3 regions of the Peribacillus sp. NPDC096448 genome follow, and region 1 is predicted to be linked to each of the others. Evidence: riboswitches for the same ligand, from Rfam matches in the RefSeq annotation. Region 1 holds a riboswitch; each other region holds the start of a gene.
The links. Region 1 has a riboswitch for cyclic di-AMP ahead of ACIQ0C_RS19655 (TrkH family potassium uptake protein). Riboswitches for the same ligand answer to the same signal wherever they lie in the genome.

Region 1 (4,819 bases):
TGCATTTTCCATTGCACACACATCCTCCCTCTTTAATTAACACGGTGTTGAGTGTATCATCATTCTAAGGTAGCATTCGGTCTAATACAATCAACACATTTGGAAAAATGTTCAGTGAAGGAGACATTCCATGGCATCGATTCATGAGGATATGGTACAAAAGACGAAAATGCAAATACAGCATCATTTTATTGCACTTGTTGAAGCAGAGGGGTTCTCACATGTATCAGTGAAGAAAATTGCAGAGCGCGCCAACATTAATCGGGGTACATTCTATTTGCATTACACAGATAAATATGAATTGATGGATCACTTACAGCAGGAATTGTTAAATGAACTTCGAACCCGCATTACTGCCATTTTGCCGAAAGAGGCTTTTTTGGCTCTTCATCAACAGCAACTTTACCCGCCTTTCATAGCGATTTTTCAATTCATCAGCGAACATGCTCACGCATTAAGGGCCATCCTTGGTGATCAGGGCGATCCTTCTTTTGCAAAAAAAATAAAGCGGGTATTCGGTGAAGTACTATTGGAGCGTTTGATCAGCCTGCATCCAGCAGCAAAAAATGAAGCATTCCGCATGTATATGCACGCCTTCCTGACATCGGCTATTTTAGGAGTGATTACTGAGTGGCTGGAGAACTGTGAAGAACAAACGGCGGAAGAAATGGCGAAAATCCATTTTCAAATCTTGAACTTCATCAGCCAATTGCGCAATTTCATCCAATGAACGATTCATTAAAGGCATGTTCCATCAACATGCCTTTAAATCGGATTACATCTTTTCCTTCGCTTCTACCTCTACATCACCAAGGGAATAATACCTCCTCTTGGAGGCCTTCATACTAAGCATCGACAATAAAATTGATAAAGCGAACATGATCAAGGAACCTGAAATCACCACGAACCGAATCGAAATGAAATGGGCTGAAAAACCAACAATTGCGGTAGTAATGATGATCAATAAAGCTTCTAACAAGCCAAAAACACTTCCGACCCTGCCCATGATCTCCACCGGAATATTATTTTGATAAAAGGTTTGAAAGCCGGTATTGGCAAAAGCCAATGAAAAGGCAATGATGAAAAATCCGATGGCGGCCAGTGAAAAGGAATTCGAAAAGGCATAGATCATATAACCTATCGAGACAAATAAAGATCCAAGACCAATCATGTGCGAGATTTTCACTTTACTGATGAAGACGGCATTGACTATGGCGCCAGCAATGATGCCTGCCCCTGCGATGCTTACAAGGAATCCGTAATCGCTGTCCGACAAAAGGAGCACGGCCTTGGCAAACGCCGCTTCTTGGGAGTCGATGGCCGTTTCCATCACCACCATGCAGCTGAATAAGAAATAAATGAGCATGATATAGGAAGATTTCCGGCTGAAGTCCAGGACGATGCCCCAATCCTTTTTCATGATGGTCCAAGACAGGTAACGACTGGATTGTTCAAGGGGATGATCCTTTTCAAGATCAGGCATGAATAAAGTGATGATACCGGATAATAATAAGGCAGCCGCGTTAATATAAATCGCTAAAACGGGCGTACCGATCAAGAAAAGGATACCCGCTAGCGCCGGTCCAATCAAAAAAGCCCCAGAATCCATTAAGCTTCGTAAGGAGTTAAATCGTTTCCTCTGTTCAACGGGAATTAATTTTGTAATATACGACCTTGATGTTGTTCCGAACATGGCCCCTGCCATATTGATCACGAACACAAGGGAATAGATGACCCAAATAGAAGAAGTCAATGGCAGCAAGACTAAGAATACCGTGCGAAATATGTCAAGTGCCGCCATTAGATTCCGCTTATTTATCCGGTCGATCACGCTCCCTGCCCACACATTCGTAAATATGGCAGCAATCGGTTTAACGATATAAAGCCCAGCTACCGCCAAGGCTGAATCAGTCATATCCAGAACGATTAAATTAAGTGCAATGAAATAAACCCAAGAACCGAAGTTGGAGATACCTATTCCGCACAATAGAATGGAGGGGTATTTCCAGGATACTAATGTATTTCTTAATGTCATCGCTTCTCCCCCTTTGACCGTACATAAAAAACCCCGTCCCCAAGCCAATGCCTCTCGGGACGAGATCGATTTGCGGTGCCACTCCCATGCGTCACTATACATCCCCAACTATCCTCGGCTGCTTTCGGGGCTCTTTCGGAAAGTGGTCATTTCATTTACTTTCCTCTTCTTTACGTCCACATTGCCATTACTAAATTTTAACATTGATGGTTCAAAACTGTAAATAACGCAAAAAAAACTCATTCAAAATAAATGAGTTTAAAAGCAAAACAAGATATGGATTTTTCGCTCGGCGTTCCTGGATAGATCATAATTGAATACCGCTAATGAATGTTGAATCAATTGAATTACCTTAGGGAAAACAATTTTAAAAACGGATTCTTTTTCTTATCCGTTATCCTTAACTCATCCATGATGATTTGATCCTCATGATCGGCTATCCATTTCCTTAGTGCATCTTTATCCTGGCATTGTGTTAAATATGTCTGGCCACCCTTGCCTGTAGCATTAATAACATATCTATTGAACGTCTTCTCCATAATTGCCCGCCTTTTTAATAAAATGTATTGAATCTTTAAATACGAATGCAATGCTTTTTTCTTTATGTTTTACAAAAGAAACATAATATATATATTACAAATTTTGATTGGCAATAGCTTGTTCTGCTTGAAAGTATTGAATAAAGTTCATCGTTGCCGGTTATCATAATCGGATTAATCGAACCTATCATAATGTGCTAACTAATATTTGTCAATACGTTTTTTCAATGTAAATAAAACGTAAATTTTCAGTTTTATTAAAGAAATATTTTTTTACAATTTAGGGGTTTACAACTGCTAAATGATGGGAGTAGAATACGTTTATCAATTTAATATATTTCGGCCTAAACTCAAGGGAATTGAGTACGGAGGACCCAATCATTTGGGGTTAATTCTGCCTTGCAGAAGGGATGAGATCAGCTCTTTCGCCATCCTACCCGTCAGCTAACTTCGTCGGCTAAAGCGAAGGAGGTCATAAGACCGCCTATTTCGGGAGCTTTTTTGCGCGTTTTTTCAGGAGCAATAGCTGTTCGATGTTTTCGCAGGTCTTTTTATTATGCCTTTAAAAAGAGTCGGAATGAGGATTGATGGTTAAGATATTCATACAGTTTTACACATTTCATTTTTATAAGTAGGGATGATCAATTTGATAAAAGCAAAAAATTTGTTAGATCCGCCCAAAATACTTGTACTCGGGTTTGCCATCCTGATACTTATCGGGTCCTATTTATTGACCCTGCCGATTTCCACTGAAAATGGCGATGGCCTTTCTTTTCTGGATGCTTTATTCACCGCAACCTCAGCTACTTGTGTAACAGGACTGGTCGTAGTGGATACGGGATCGACCTTCACCACTTTTGGTGAGTTGGTCATCTTAACACTGATTCAGATAGGCGGTTTAGGGTTCATGTCATTTGCGACGTTTTTCTTTTTCCTTCTAGGCAAAAAGATTTCTTTAAAGGGCAGGTTACTCTTGCAGGAGTCCTTAAATAATCTATCCATGGCAGGTATAGTCAGGTTAGTGAAACGGCTTTTAATTTTCACGGCCATCATTGAAGGCGTGGGTGCCCTTATCTTATCGATTCGCTTTTCTTTTGATATGCCAATGGGAAAAGCGATCTATTACGGGTTTTTTCATTCCATCTCGAATTTCAATAATGCCGGCTTTGATTTAATGGGGGAATTCAGGAGTTTGACCCCATATGTATCGGATCCATTCGTAACGCTTACCGTCGCCTTCCTCATCACGTTTGGCGGAATAGGCTTCATCGTGATGAATGAACTATACGAATATCGTGACACCCATCGTTTATCCGTACATACGAAGGTGGTTCTGATGACTAGCTTGACCCTTACGGTTACCGGCGCAATTTTAATCTTTTTATTCGAGTTCGGTAATCCAAAGACATTGCAGCCTTTATCTTTCATGGGTAAAATACTGTCATCTTTATTTCAATCGGTATCACCAAGGACAGCCGGCTCCAATACGCTGAATATCCCTGATTTGACTCAGCCTACATTACTGCTCATCATTTTCTTGATGTTCGTCGGGGCTTCACCCGGATCGACTGGCGGCGGGATTAAAACGACTACATTGGCGACGATTGTCGGAACGGTTTGGTCACAGATTAAAGGAAAGGGTGATGTGGTCTTATTCCGTCACCGCATTGTGACTGAAACGATTTTTAAAGCATTATCCGTAACATTCATTGGCGTATTCATGGTTTCGCTCATCTCCATTCTGCTGACCATCACCGAAAGCGGAACTGACTTCTTGATGATTTTGTTCGAAGCCACTTCAGCATTCGCCACCGTGGGACTTTCAATGGGTTTGACCCCAGAATTATCACCGGTTGGCAGGATGCTCATCATTTTCACGATGTTTGCAGGCCGTGTTGGTCCTTTGACTTTGGCCTTCGCTATCGCCATGAGGCGCAAACCAGATCCGTTCCGACGTCCAAAAGGAAAAATCATGATTGGTTAATAATGAATGAAGGAGTGTAAACGATGGGAAAACGACAATATGCCGTGATCGGTTTAGGCAGATTCGGAACCAGCGTGGCCCATAGATTATATTCGGCCGGCCAAGAGGTATTGGGTATTGATGTCAACGAGGAAAGAGTCGAGAATGCGGATCTGAACGTTACCCATGCGGTCATGGCAGATACGACAGAAGAAGAGACATTAAAAGCAATCGGAATCCGTAATTTCGATTGTGTCATCGTAGCCATCGGAAATGACATGC
Region 2 (4,819 bases), on a different contig from region 1:
GAAGGTACTTACAGCCATCAAGAAAAATAAGAAAGCGCTTTTTAATTCAAAAAAAAATCCAGAGTGAAATGTCACTCTGGATTTTTTGTATTAAGAAACTTGTTGTTCTAGTTCTTTTTTGGAAGGAGGGTTGAATTGACCTTCCCATTTAGAGATAACGATTGCCGCAAGTGAATTACCAATAACGTTTACTACTGTACGTCCCATATCAAGAATACGGTCGATACCGGCAATAAATGCTAAACCTTCAATAGGAATACCGACAGTTCCCAATGTCGCTAAAAGAACTACGAAAGATACACCTGGTACACCCGCAATCCCCTTGGATGTGATCATTAACACTAGCATTAGCGTAATTTGCTCATACATGCTTAAATCGATTCCGTACATTTGAGCGATGAAGATAGCTGCTAACGCTTGGTATAATGTAGAACCATCAAGGTTAAATGAGTATCCAGTCGGAATAACAAATGTAGCAATATGTTTCGGACATCCCGCTTTCTCCATTTTTTCCATGATTTTCGGAAGAACTGCTTCTGAACTTGCAGTAGAGAAAGCAAGAATCAATTCCTCTTTTAGAAGTTTAATCAAAGTAAAGATATTGAATCCTACAAATTTTGCAATGACACCCAGAATGACAATTACAAAGAAAATCATTGTTCCGTAAACAGAAAGCGCTAACTTTCCTAACGGAATTAAAGATTCCAAACCGAACTTGGAGATAGTCACACCGATTAGTGCAAATACACCGATAGGAGCGAATTTCATGACCATGTTAGTTAGGTAGAACATTCCTTCAGCCACACCTTGGAAGAAACGGAATACTGGTTTACCCTTTTCACCTATGGCCGCAATACTTAGTCCAAACAACACGGAGAAGAAAATAATCGCTAGCATATCGCCTTCTACCATGGCTTTAACTGGATTGGATGGCACGATGTGTACAAGTGTATCTACGAATGATTCATGCTGCTTAGTTTCTGCTGTATCAACATATGTGGAAATATCAGTTTGTTCCAGGTTATTCATATTCACACCAGCACCAGGCTGGATGATATTCGCTGAAATTAAACCAACAGCAATCGCTATCATAGTTACGACAACAAAGTATGATAATGATTTAGCACCTAGTTTACCAACCGCTTTCAAATCACCTACACCGGCAACTGCAACGATAAGGCTGGATACGATGATCGGCACTACAATCATTTTAATCATTCGTAGGAAAATGTCTCCGAATGGCTGTAAAAAGCTTTGGGCCGACTCATTACCATAAAAAATGGCACCAACGATAATCCCTAGTATTAAACCAATGAAAATTTGGCTAGCTAAACTTAATTTGAATTTCTTCATTTACTTTCCTCACCTTCCATAAAGTCTTTGATGCAAAAACATTTTTGTCTCGGTAAGGGAAACAAGATACTAATAAAAAGAAAGTAATTTTTCTTTTTTTGAAAAACTCTGTCTTTACGCCGAAAAAAAAGACACTTCATGTGTCGATTTCTTATTGGCGTGAATATTCACACATGTTCCCTTAAAGACGCTGACGAGGTTAGCTGTCGGGTTAGGAATTGGAAACACAAATGCCCTTTCATTTCTGAATTCACCCCTAGCGGATAAAATCCACAAAATTGGGTCCCCCGTTCTTGGAATAAGATTAAGCGAGTTAACTTATAATAAAATATTATACTAAAAATGATAATCTGTAAATATTTATTCGCATCTATTCTAGAAAAAATCTTTCAATATGTCTGAATATTCTGTATTAAAGGCTATTGTATCTATAATTACGCTTCCCGATTTTTGTTCAAATAAGTTATATTGATATATAATTTATACCTAATTTGACATCACCTCTCTTGTAAAAGGAGCAGTTATTTTTCCAGAATGCCAAGTAACAGATATCTTACTTTTTCCCTTGAGGTGAATTTTTTATAAGTTCCAGCTTTCACTTTTTCAAATTGAATCGGTGTAATAAAATAAGAATGGTTCTTCACTGCCACATTCTGCTCCAGCAGGATGACATCACCTACAGAAGGTCCCTTTATGATTTCTTGCTTCCCTTCAGCCTTAAGCCCTTTTGTAATGTAATGTTTATCCACATATCCTTTATTAGTCAACTTGTAAATATAAGGCTGTTTTTGGTAATGTACCGCCTCTATAGGAATGGAGGGTACACCTGCTTTCTCATTGGTTATTACAGTAAGATTCACTTTCGATCCCACCAACAAAGGTTCCGTTTCTTCGCCTTCCGGTTCGATTGAAGCTTGAAATGGAAATCTGTTATCTTTTTTTAAAGACGGCTCTTCAGCGGGATAGGAATGGATACGTCCTATCGTTCCTTTCAATGCCTTTTTTGAATCAGAGGAACTTGCTTTTATAGTCATGCCCACTTCAGCCTTTTTCATTTCCTCTTCGGAGAAATCCCCTTCAATTGCCATATTTGTCGAAACAATGGATATAATGGGATTATTCAGGTTTTTATTGATATTTTTAACTACACCATCAGCCTCGCTTTTCGTCACAATCGCACTGGACTGCTCCTCAATCGAACTTAATTTAGCATCAAGCATTCTCACTTTTTCATTCAACCTGTTTTTTTCTAGTTCCTGCTTGTACATTTCTTGCTCAATGTTACTTTTAATAAGATCTGAAGAGCTTGTCGTTATATCAATATTCAAGTTTTTTTCCACCGATTCATCAATTGCCGCTTTTTCAGTTTCACTGGTCACGGTCCCTTGATAAGACCTCAACTTCCCTATGTATTCCTCAATCCCTGCCATCTCTCCCTCAGCTGCCGTTTTCTCCGCTTCCAAATTCGCTTTAAGCGCATCAAGTTCGGTCGTCGTATATTCAAACAACGAGGAGCCAGCCGTAATTGCATCGCCTTCTTTTACAAGGAATTTCTTAAAATCATTTTTCTGGGTATCAAAATAGATATCATACTCTTCTACTGGTTTAATTACCCCATTTGTTTGGATGGTATCCGTAACTGTATCTTTTTTTACCTTAGTCCAGTTTTCAACGAAAACAGTCCGTTCCACTTTGCTTTCTTTTTTTTCAATAAGGTATAAGTTAACGGTTATTAACACTATCGACGCAATGGAGACCGCTGCTATTTTCCAATTACCGCTCATTCATTTCACCCGCCTTATACAAATACGCCTACTTGGATGTATCCTAAAAAGGCTTTAACAAACCATGTGGCCAGATAGAATAGAACAATCATTAAAAGGATCAAATAATTATTTCGTCCTGAAAATTCCTTTAAATAAAAATATTGCAGAGCAATAATAAGAAATTGAAAAATGGTGATTTCGCTGAAAAAGTGAATGAAATAATCACTTCTGAGAAAATACTGACTGATGATTCCCAATGAAAAAGGGTTGGCATCACTGCCTATATCCATTAAAACGAATAGGGGAATCAATAATGCTTTTTCAACTAATTGCAAGCCAAAAAGAATCATTTGAACGATTACCAATTTTATATATGGGATATCAGTAACGATCCAAAAGAATAGAGCTGCTAAAAATATGTATATGGAAGGGTCGATTATTCCTGTTATTATATTGCCACTCAAAATCAGCAACTTTGCTGCTTCGAATTCATTGGCGCTCATCTTCGTGATTTCTTTGGAAAATGATTCTGAACCAATGCCAAAATATCCCCCAATGGCGAATACTATAAGACTAAGAAAATATAAAAATAATAATTTCACACCAAGCTTTGTGACTGCCTCTGCATTTTGCAGCTGATAACGACTCCGATAAGGCTCTAAAATGCCCTTTAACAATCTGACCTGGTACACCATAAGTGGTCCTCCTGCAAAAATTGATATATCATCCTATATTTTATCCTATTTTGGGAACAATTGCAGAAATAAGGAATGAATATACAAAAAAAATACATAAGCCTTCCCCTTATCCCCACACTAGTTTGGTGTTAATACTGACAAATGATGGGCAAGGACTTTAATGCTCGAAGGCGTTTGTCTATAGTTCTCTCCATCCATATCCACATCAAGCGGCCTCTTGGATTCAATAGTCAAGGTACCTGCTTGGAAATAAGTCACCCCAGAGTCAGAGCTCATATTTTGAGTCCATGATTTCTAAAAATGCACCAAGGCTTGCATTTTAAAAAGATGGCAACGCCAAAAAGCCCATCGTCTGGACTAACCATGGGAAGGGGCAATAAATTAGTACAGATAAAACAACCATTCAAGACCAAAATCATAACTGCTTCCCCTTCAATCGAATCCCCATCATAATCCAGTTTATAGGAAAAGGGAGCATTCTCACCAATCGTCCTTACAGCACTTAATAAATACCCTATCTTTCCGAACCTGCTTTTTTCCTGCTCATCAATATTGTTTGATGCATCTGAAATAAGTCCAACTCCCCCCAAAAAAATTGGAGAAATGGACATTATTGGCCTGCCCAATATCAATTGGAACGAACCTTGCCATTTACTAATGCTTGCGCAGCTTGACGAACATTTTGAGGAGTTTTTAATGTCCTGGAGAAATCATTGCTGGTCCCTCCAGGTAAAATCCCAAACAACGGCCGCCTCCAAAGGGGGTGAAAGGCCATTTACAAACTCATGTACCGTTCCATCTCCTCCCAATACGAAAACTACTTCCATTTCTTCACCATATTCCCAAACAATAACGGCATGCATCGCCTTTTTGCTTTGTTTGTAGAATGAGAAACTCATCAATATGTGTTACCAATACTGGAAGACAACCCTCAAGATTCCTTTCGAGTTTATGATTTCCTGCATTTTTATTATAAAATCAGCATTCCCTTTTTCCATCGCA
Region 3 (4,819 bases), on a different contig from region 1:
AGGTGGAACAATGGTTATTTTTTACGATATTTTTAAAATAACTGATATATCAAAAGTTGCAGATAAGCTGAAGTTGAAACAAAAAAGAATAGGAATTTGGGAAAAAACGAATCCTTTCCTCATTAATGCGAAAGCCAATTATTTTTCAAACTCATGGGAATATTTTATTTCCTATACTAAAGGCACAAAAAGAACGTTTAATTCTTATTATGATAGGGCTTCTTATGAAGCACCTATAGTTAGTGGAAAAGTGAGATTTCACCCTTGTCAAAAGAAAGTTGATGTTCTCGAAAAAATAATTGCAACTCATTCTAATAAAGGTGAAACAGTATTAGATTGTTTTATGGGTTCAGGGTCAACAGGACAAGCTGCTATAAATCTAAATCGGAGCTTTATTGGTTTCGAATTAGATAATAACTACTTAACCAAAGCTTCTAGGGCTCTACATAAAGCTTTCACAAGGTGATTGTCAATTCCTATTTTCTCGTCTTAGGAAGTTTCTCTTTCAACGTTCTTGCATGTTTAGCTTAAATGTCCAATACGGGTTACCTTATTGAGAGTGTGAAGGTTTATACTTAAACTAATGGGTGCTTTACTTTAATAAGAGGGGGTGCTGCGGCGGCCTTTTTCTTATGGAACTAAAGGGTCAGGTTAGTTGCAGAAGGAAAATTACAGACAAATATAGAAACTAGTATTGACTACTTATGTGGGAGGATCTGTATGCTAAAGGAGATTTGCATTGTCAGACATTGCGAAGAACAGGGGCATCTCGGAATCTCAATTAACAGAAAAAGAGCATTGCTTCATTGTTCACTTTCCAAAATGTCGAGCAATGAAGCCTTTTTATCTGCTTTTTCCGCTTCTCTTTCTGTTTAATAATTTCTTTTTCCCCTTTAGCAGCACCACTTCCTGGGTGGCCAATTTCATTTTTAAAAGTTTCTGTTAAGGGCAGTCCATTTACATTAAGTTCGATAAAGGAACAGAAAGAGGGAAGAGAAAGAATCAATATTATTTCTTGGATTCTAAGAATTTCTCGAGGTCTCTATCTACAATAAACACTTCTAGTCTTTCCTCCATTTTCGTGCTGATATCACTATGACTGGAAAGAACGTTGCATTTTGTCAGCCGTTTCACAATCTCCTCAAAATCTTTACTGTACATTTCCCTTAACACTTGCCTCATTTCTTTGACAAGCTTCCGCCCGGTATCTTGGGAAACAAGGTGTTTTTCTTCCACAGTCAGCACTCCCTTAAAACGGGTAATGATCATATCCTGTACAATGTATGTTTTCGCCTCTTGAGGGCCCCGGCCCATTAGTTCTCGCTGAAAAGTTATAAAGGCTCCACTTATTTCAGCCTCTAGTTTCTTTTTGGAATTTACCATATTGTCTCCCCTGCTTTTCTCCAAATTTATGCAACTTATCATAATGTCCGATTTGAGTTCTTGTCAATCACTTTCGAAAAAATAATTCATAACTTGAATTAGTAAGATTTATAAAGAAAAATAGTTTTTTAACCGGAAAAATAAGTGATATCATAAGGAAACATTAGGAATAAGGAGCATATATTAAGATAAGTATGAAAAATGATCTTATTCAACCCAAAATGACAATTTACAAGGAGTAGTTAACGAGCATAAAATAACATCATATTCAACACCAACAATTGTAAATCGGCTTAGTCCTGAGTAATCAGGAACGGAGGAACCAATTTTTTGGGGTTAATTCTGCATTTGCAGAAGGGATGAGAGACTCTTTCGCCATCCTACCCGTCAGCTAACTTCGTCGGCTAAAGCGAAGGAGGTCATAAGACCGCCTTAATCATGGGGCTTTTTTGTTGTGTAAAAACGGCAAAAGGCAACTTGAATGATAAAGTAGGTCTTTTTAATTTGCCTATTTTCATATGAAAAAGGATCATGGAAGACAGAACGCAAAGGAAGCGCATGCTGGCTAGGCGTTAAGTAGACCAATGAGTACTTTTTCTCCAATTTTATATGTTTGCTTTGCAATGCATCCAATAACCGATGTGTGAATCGTATTGATTAACGCTGGAGTATGGATAGCTACTGCATGGCTGCATACATGGGGAAAGAGTAAGCATTGGTCTATTTTTTATGTTTTCAACTGGCAGGCTTTTCTTCCCCAGAAAGAATGCAGATTGAAATTAATAAGAGAAAGTACAAATGGGGTGAATCGTATGGGAAAAGTACTGCTTGTTGGAAAAGGAAAATTATTTATTTCTGTAAAGGAAAGTATAGGGGCCACCCACACGGATACAAGTAATGTAGAAACTGTTGACTATGATGAAGAATGGTTTAGGCCTACAAGAAACCTGAAGATATGTGATGGAATAATGGTTCATAAATCAGAGCAAGGTAACTGTGTTTATCTATTCCCTAATTCTCTGTTTGATGGAATTAATCTTGTGAGACTATTTTCAGAGTTCAAATCTTATAGGTTGTTTGTTGTCACTCATGACCAACAATATTCTAGTCTATATAAAAAAATGGGAGCCGATTTTGTCATCTTCAGTAAACCAGAATGTTACAGCTATAACTGGCTGCTAGCAAGTGGAACCTAGTTTCTTTAAGAAACTCTAAGGGGGTGAGTCATTGTAATTGTTTAACATATTTACAGTTTGGAAGGAGAGACGTTAATGGATCTTTTATCAGTTTCACTTACAGCTTTTTCATTCTTGTTATTTTTTGGATTTATCCATTTTTGTAACAAAGTTATAGAAGAAAAGGGAGAGTAGAAACATGCTTTTATTATTTATTGTTGGAGCACTTTCGTTGTATTTAATTCATGCTCTAATTTACCCGGAAAAATATTAATAGCTACAAAACGGAGGAAATGCAAATGGATTTTTTACAAATGGGTCTGGTATTGGCACTGGTCATTTTCCTGGCCATACCACTGGCCAAATACTTAGCAAATGTTTATTCCCTTGAAACAACAAAACAAGATCGGATATTTGGTGGGATAGAACGGGGCATTTATAAACTATCAGGTATTCATACCGGTGACATGAATTGGAAGCAATATGCAAAAGCACTGCTTTTGAGTAACTTAGTCATGTTTATTATTTCGTATATTATAATACGCTTTCAGGGGATCTTACCGGGTAACCCAAGTAAGATAGACAACATGGATCCATTATTGGCATTCAATACTGCTGTAAGCTTCCTTACCAATACCAATTTGCAGCACTACAGCGGGGAATCGGGACTTTCTTATTTATCACAAATGGTCGTCATTATGTTTTTGATGTTCACGACACCGGCTACCGGTCTTTCGTTATGTATGGCTTTTTTCAGAGGTCTGACCGGCCAGAGCAGTATGGGGAATTTTTATGTGGATTTAATTCGTTCCATCATCCGGGTGCTTCTGCCGTTATCTATTTTAATCGGTCTTGTCCTCGTATCTCAAGGAGTGCCGCAAACCCTTGATCCCACGGCGATTGCAACTACTTTGGAAGGTGCGAAGCAGAATATCGCGCGCGGGCCAGTAGCTGCATTGGAGTCTATTAAACATTTAGGGACAAATGGCGGTGGATTCTTTGGTGTCAACTCGGCACATCCCTTTGAGAATCCTAATGGTTTCACAAATATATTAGAGATTTTATCCATGTTTTTGATACCAGCCTCTCTACCCTTAACGTTTGGATATATGGCAAAAAATAAGAAAATAGGTTGGATTCTTTTTTCGGCAATGGGATTAATGTTCCTTGTATTCTTAGGTGTTACGTATTTCAGCGAACAAAATGGAAATCCATCATTAGAGAGTATAGGGATTTCTCAAGAGAATGGAAGTATGGAAGGCAAGGAGGTGCGGTTTGGAATTGCACAGAGTGCCCTTTTTACAGCCGTTACGACAGCAGCTACTACAGGTACAGTCAATAATATGCATGATACGCTTACTCCACTTGGCGGATTAGTGCCATTGGCAGAAATGATGTTGAACTGTGTGTTTGGCGGTGATGGAGTAGGGACGGTCAATATCCTTATGTACGCAATAATGGCAGTATTCATTGCTGGATTGATGGTTGGGCGAACGCCGGAGTTTTTAGGGAAGAAAATTGAAGGCAGGGAAATGAAACTAATAGCCATTACCATTCTTCTACATCCATTAATCATCTTAGTTCCGTCAGCCATTGCTTTAGCTACACAAATGGGCACTTCGGCTATTTCTAATCCGGGCTTTCATGGAATTTCGCAGGTTGTTTATGAGTTTACCTCTTCGGCAGCTAATAATGGTTCCGGATTTGAAGGTTTAGGGGATAACACTCCATTTTGGAATATATCCACCGGCTTGGTCATGCTATTTGGCCGTTACTTTTCTATGATTGCACTAATCGCTGTCGCAGGTTCTTTACTTACAAAGAAACGAGTTCCCGAGACGATTGGAACGTTTAAGACAGATAATAGCACTTTCCTGGTCATTCTCTTGGCAACGGTAATAGTTATAGGGGCTTTGACATTCTTCCCAGTCATTGCACTCGGACCAGTAGCAGAATGGCTCGCAATTAGATAAATGAAGAAAAGGAGTATTCTCAATGAGTACAACGCGTAAAGGGACTCTTAATAAGAAAATAATCGGGCAAGCCCTAAAAGATGCCTTTAAAAAGTTAGATCCAAGAATAATGGCTCGAAATCCTGTCATGTTTGTCGTGGAAATAGGATTTGTAATCACTCTTTTACTATCCATATTCCCAAACTTTTTTGGAGGAACATCGGATAGAGGTTATAACATTGCCGTGAGCGTAATATTGCTGGTTACAATACTCTTTGCTAACTTTGCAGAAGCATTAGCAGAGGGGCG

Region 2: it holds a riboswitch for cyclic di-AMP, as region 1 does, so the genes downstream of both, ACIQ0C_RS25445 (cation:dicarboxylate symporter family transporter) here and ACIQ0C_RS19655 (TrkH family potassium uptake protein) in region 1, are expected to answer to the same signal.
Region 3: it holds a riboswitch for cyclic di-AMP, as region 1 does, so the genes downstream of both, ACIQ0C_RS24070 (hypothetical protein) here and ACIQ0C_RS19655 (TrkH family potassium uptake protein) in region 1, are expected to answer to the same signal.

Annotation. Positions count from the first base shown of each region.
Region 1 is NZ_JBIWEU010000012.1:60,290-65,108, forward strand. It holds gene ACIQ0C_RS19635 (ABC transporter ATP-binding protein) at 1-12, opposite strand, end outside; gene ACIQ0C_RS19640 (TetR/AcrR family transcriptional regulator) at 131-730, shown strand; gene ACIQ0C_RS19645 (MFS transporter) at 776-2,035, opposite strand; gene ACIQ0C_RS19650 (hypothetical protein) at 2,383-2,574, opposite strand; cyclic di-AMP (ydaO/yuaA leader) riboswitch at 2,906-3,048, shown strand; gene ACIQ0C_RS19655 (TrkH family potassium uptake protein) at 3,221-4,558, shown strand; gene ACIQ0C_RS19660 (potassium channel family protein) at 4,582-4,819, shown strand, end outside.
Region 2 is NZ_JBIWEU010000029.1:5,694-10,512, reverse strand. It holds gene ACIQ0C_RS25445 (cation:dicarboxylate symporter family transporter) at 91-1,353, opposite strand; cyclic di-AMP (ydaO/yuaA leader) riboswitch at 1,527-1,674, opposite strand; gene ACIQ0C_RS25440 (efflux RND transporter periplasmic adaptor subunit) at 1,875-3,137, opposite strand; gene ACIQ0C_RS25435 (hypothetical protein) at 3,152-3,814, opposite strand; gene ACIQ0C_RS25430 (diacylglycerol/lipid kinase family protein) at 4,090-4,428, opposite strand; gene ACIQ0C_RS25425 (diacylglycerol kinase family protein) at 4,446-4,592, opposite strand; gene ACIQ0C_RS25420 (diacylglycerol kinase family protein) at 4,528-4,716, opposite strand.
Region 3 is NZ_JBIWEU010000023.1:18,976-23,794, reverse strand. It holds gene ACIQ0C_RS24080 (DNA-methyltransferase) at 1-466, shown strand, start outside; gene ACIQ0C_RS24075 (Na-translocating system protein MpsC family protein) at 1,009-1,383, opposite strand; cyclic di-AMP (ydaO/yuaA leader) riboswitch at 1,664-1,804, shown strand; gene ACIQ0C_RS24070 (hypothetical protein) at 2,037-2,579, shown strand; gene ACIQ0C_RS24065 (potassium-transporting ATPase subunit F) at 2,758-2,832, shown strand; gene kdpA (potassium-transporting ATPase subunit KdpA) at 2,858-4,531, shown strand; gene kdpB (potassium-transporting ATPase subunit KdpB) at 4,554-4,819, shown strand, end outside.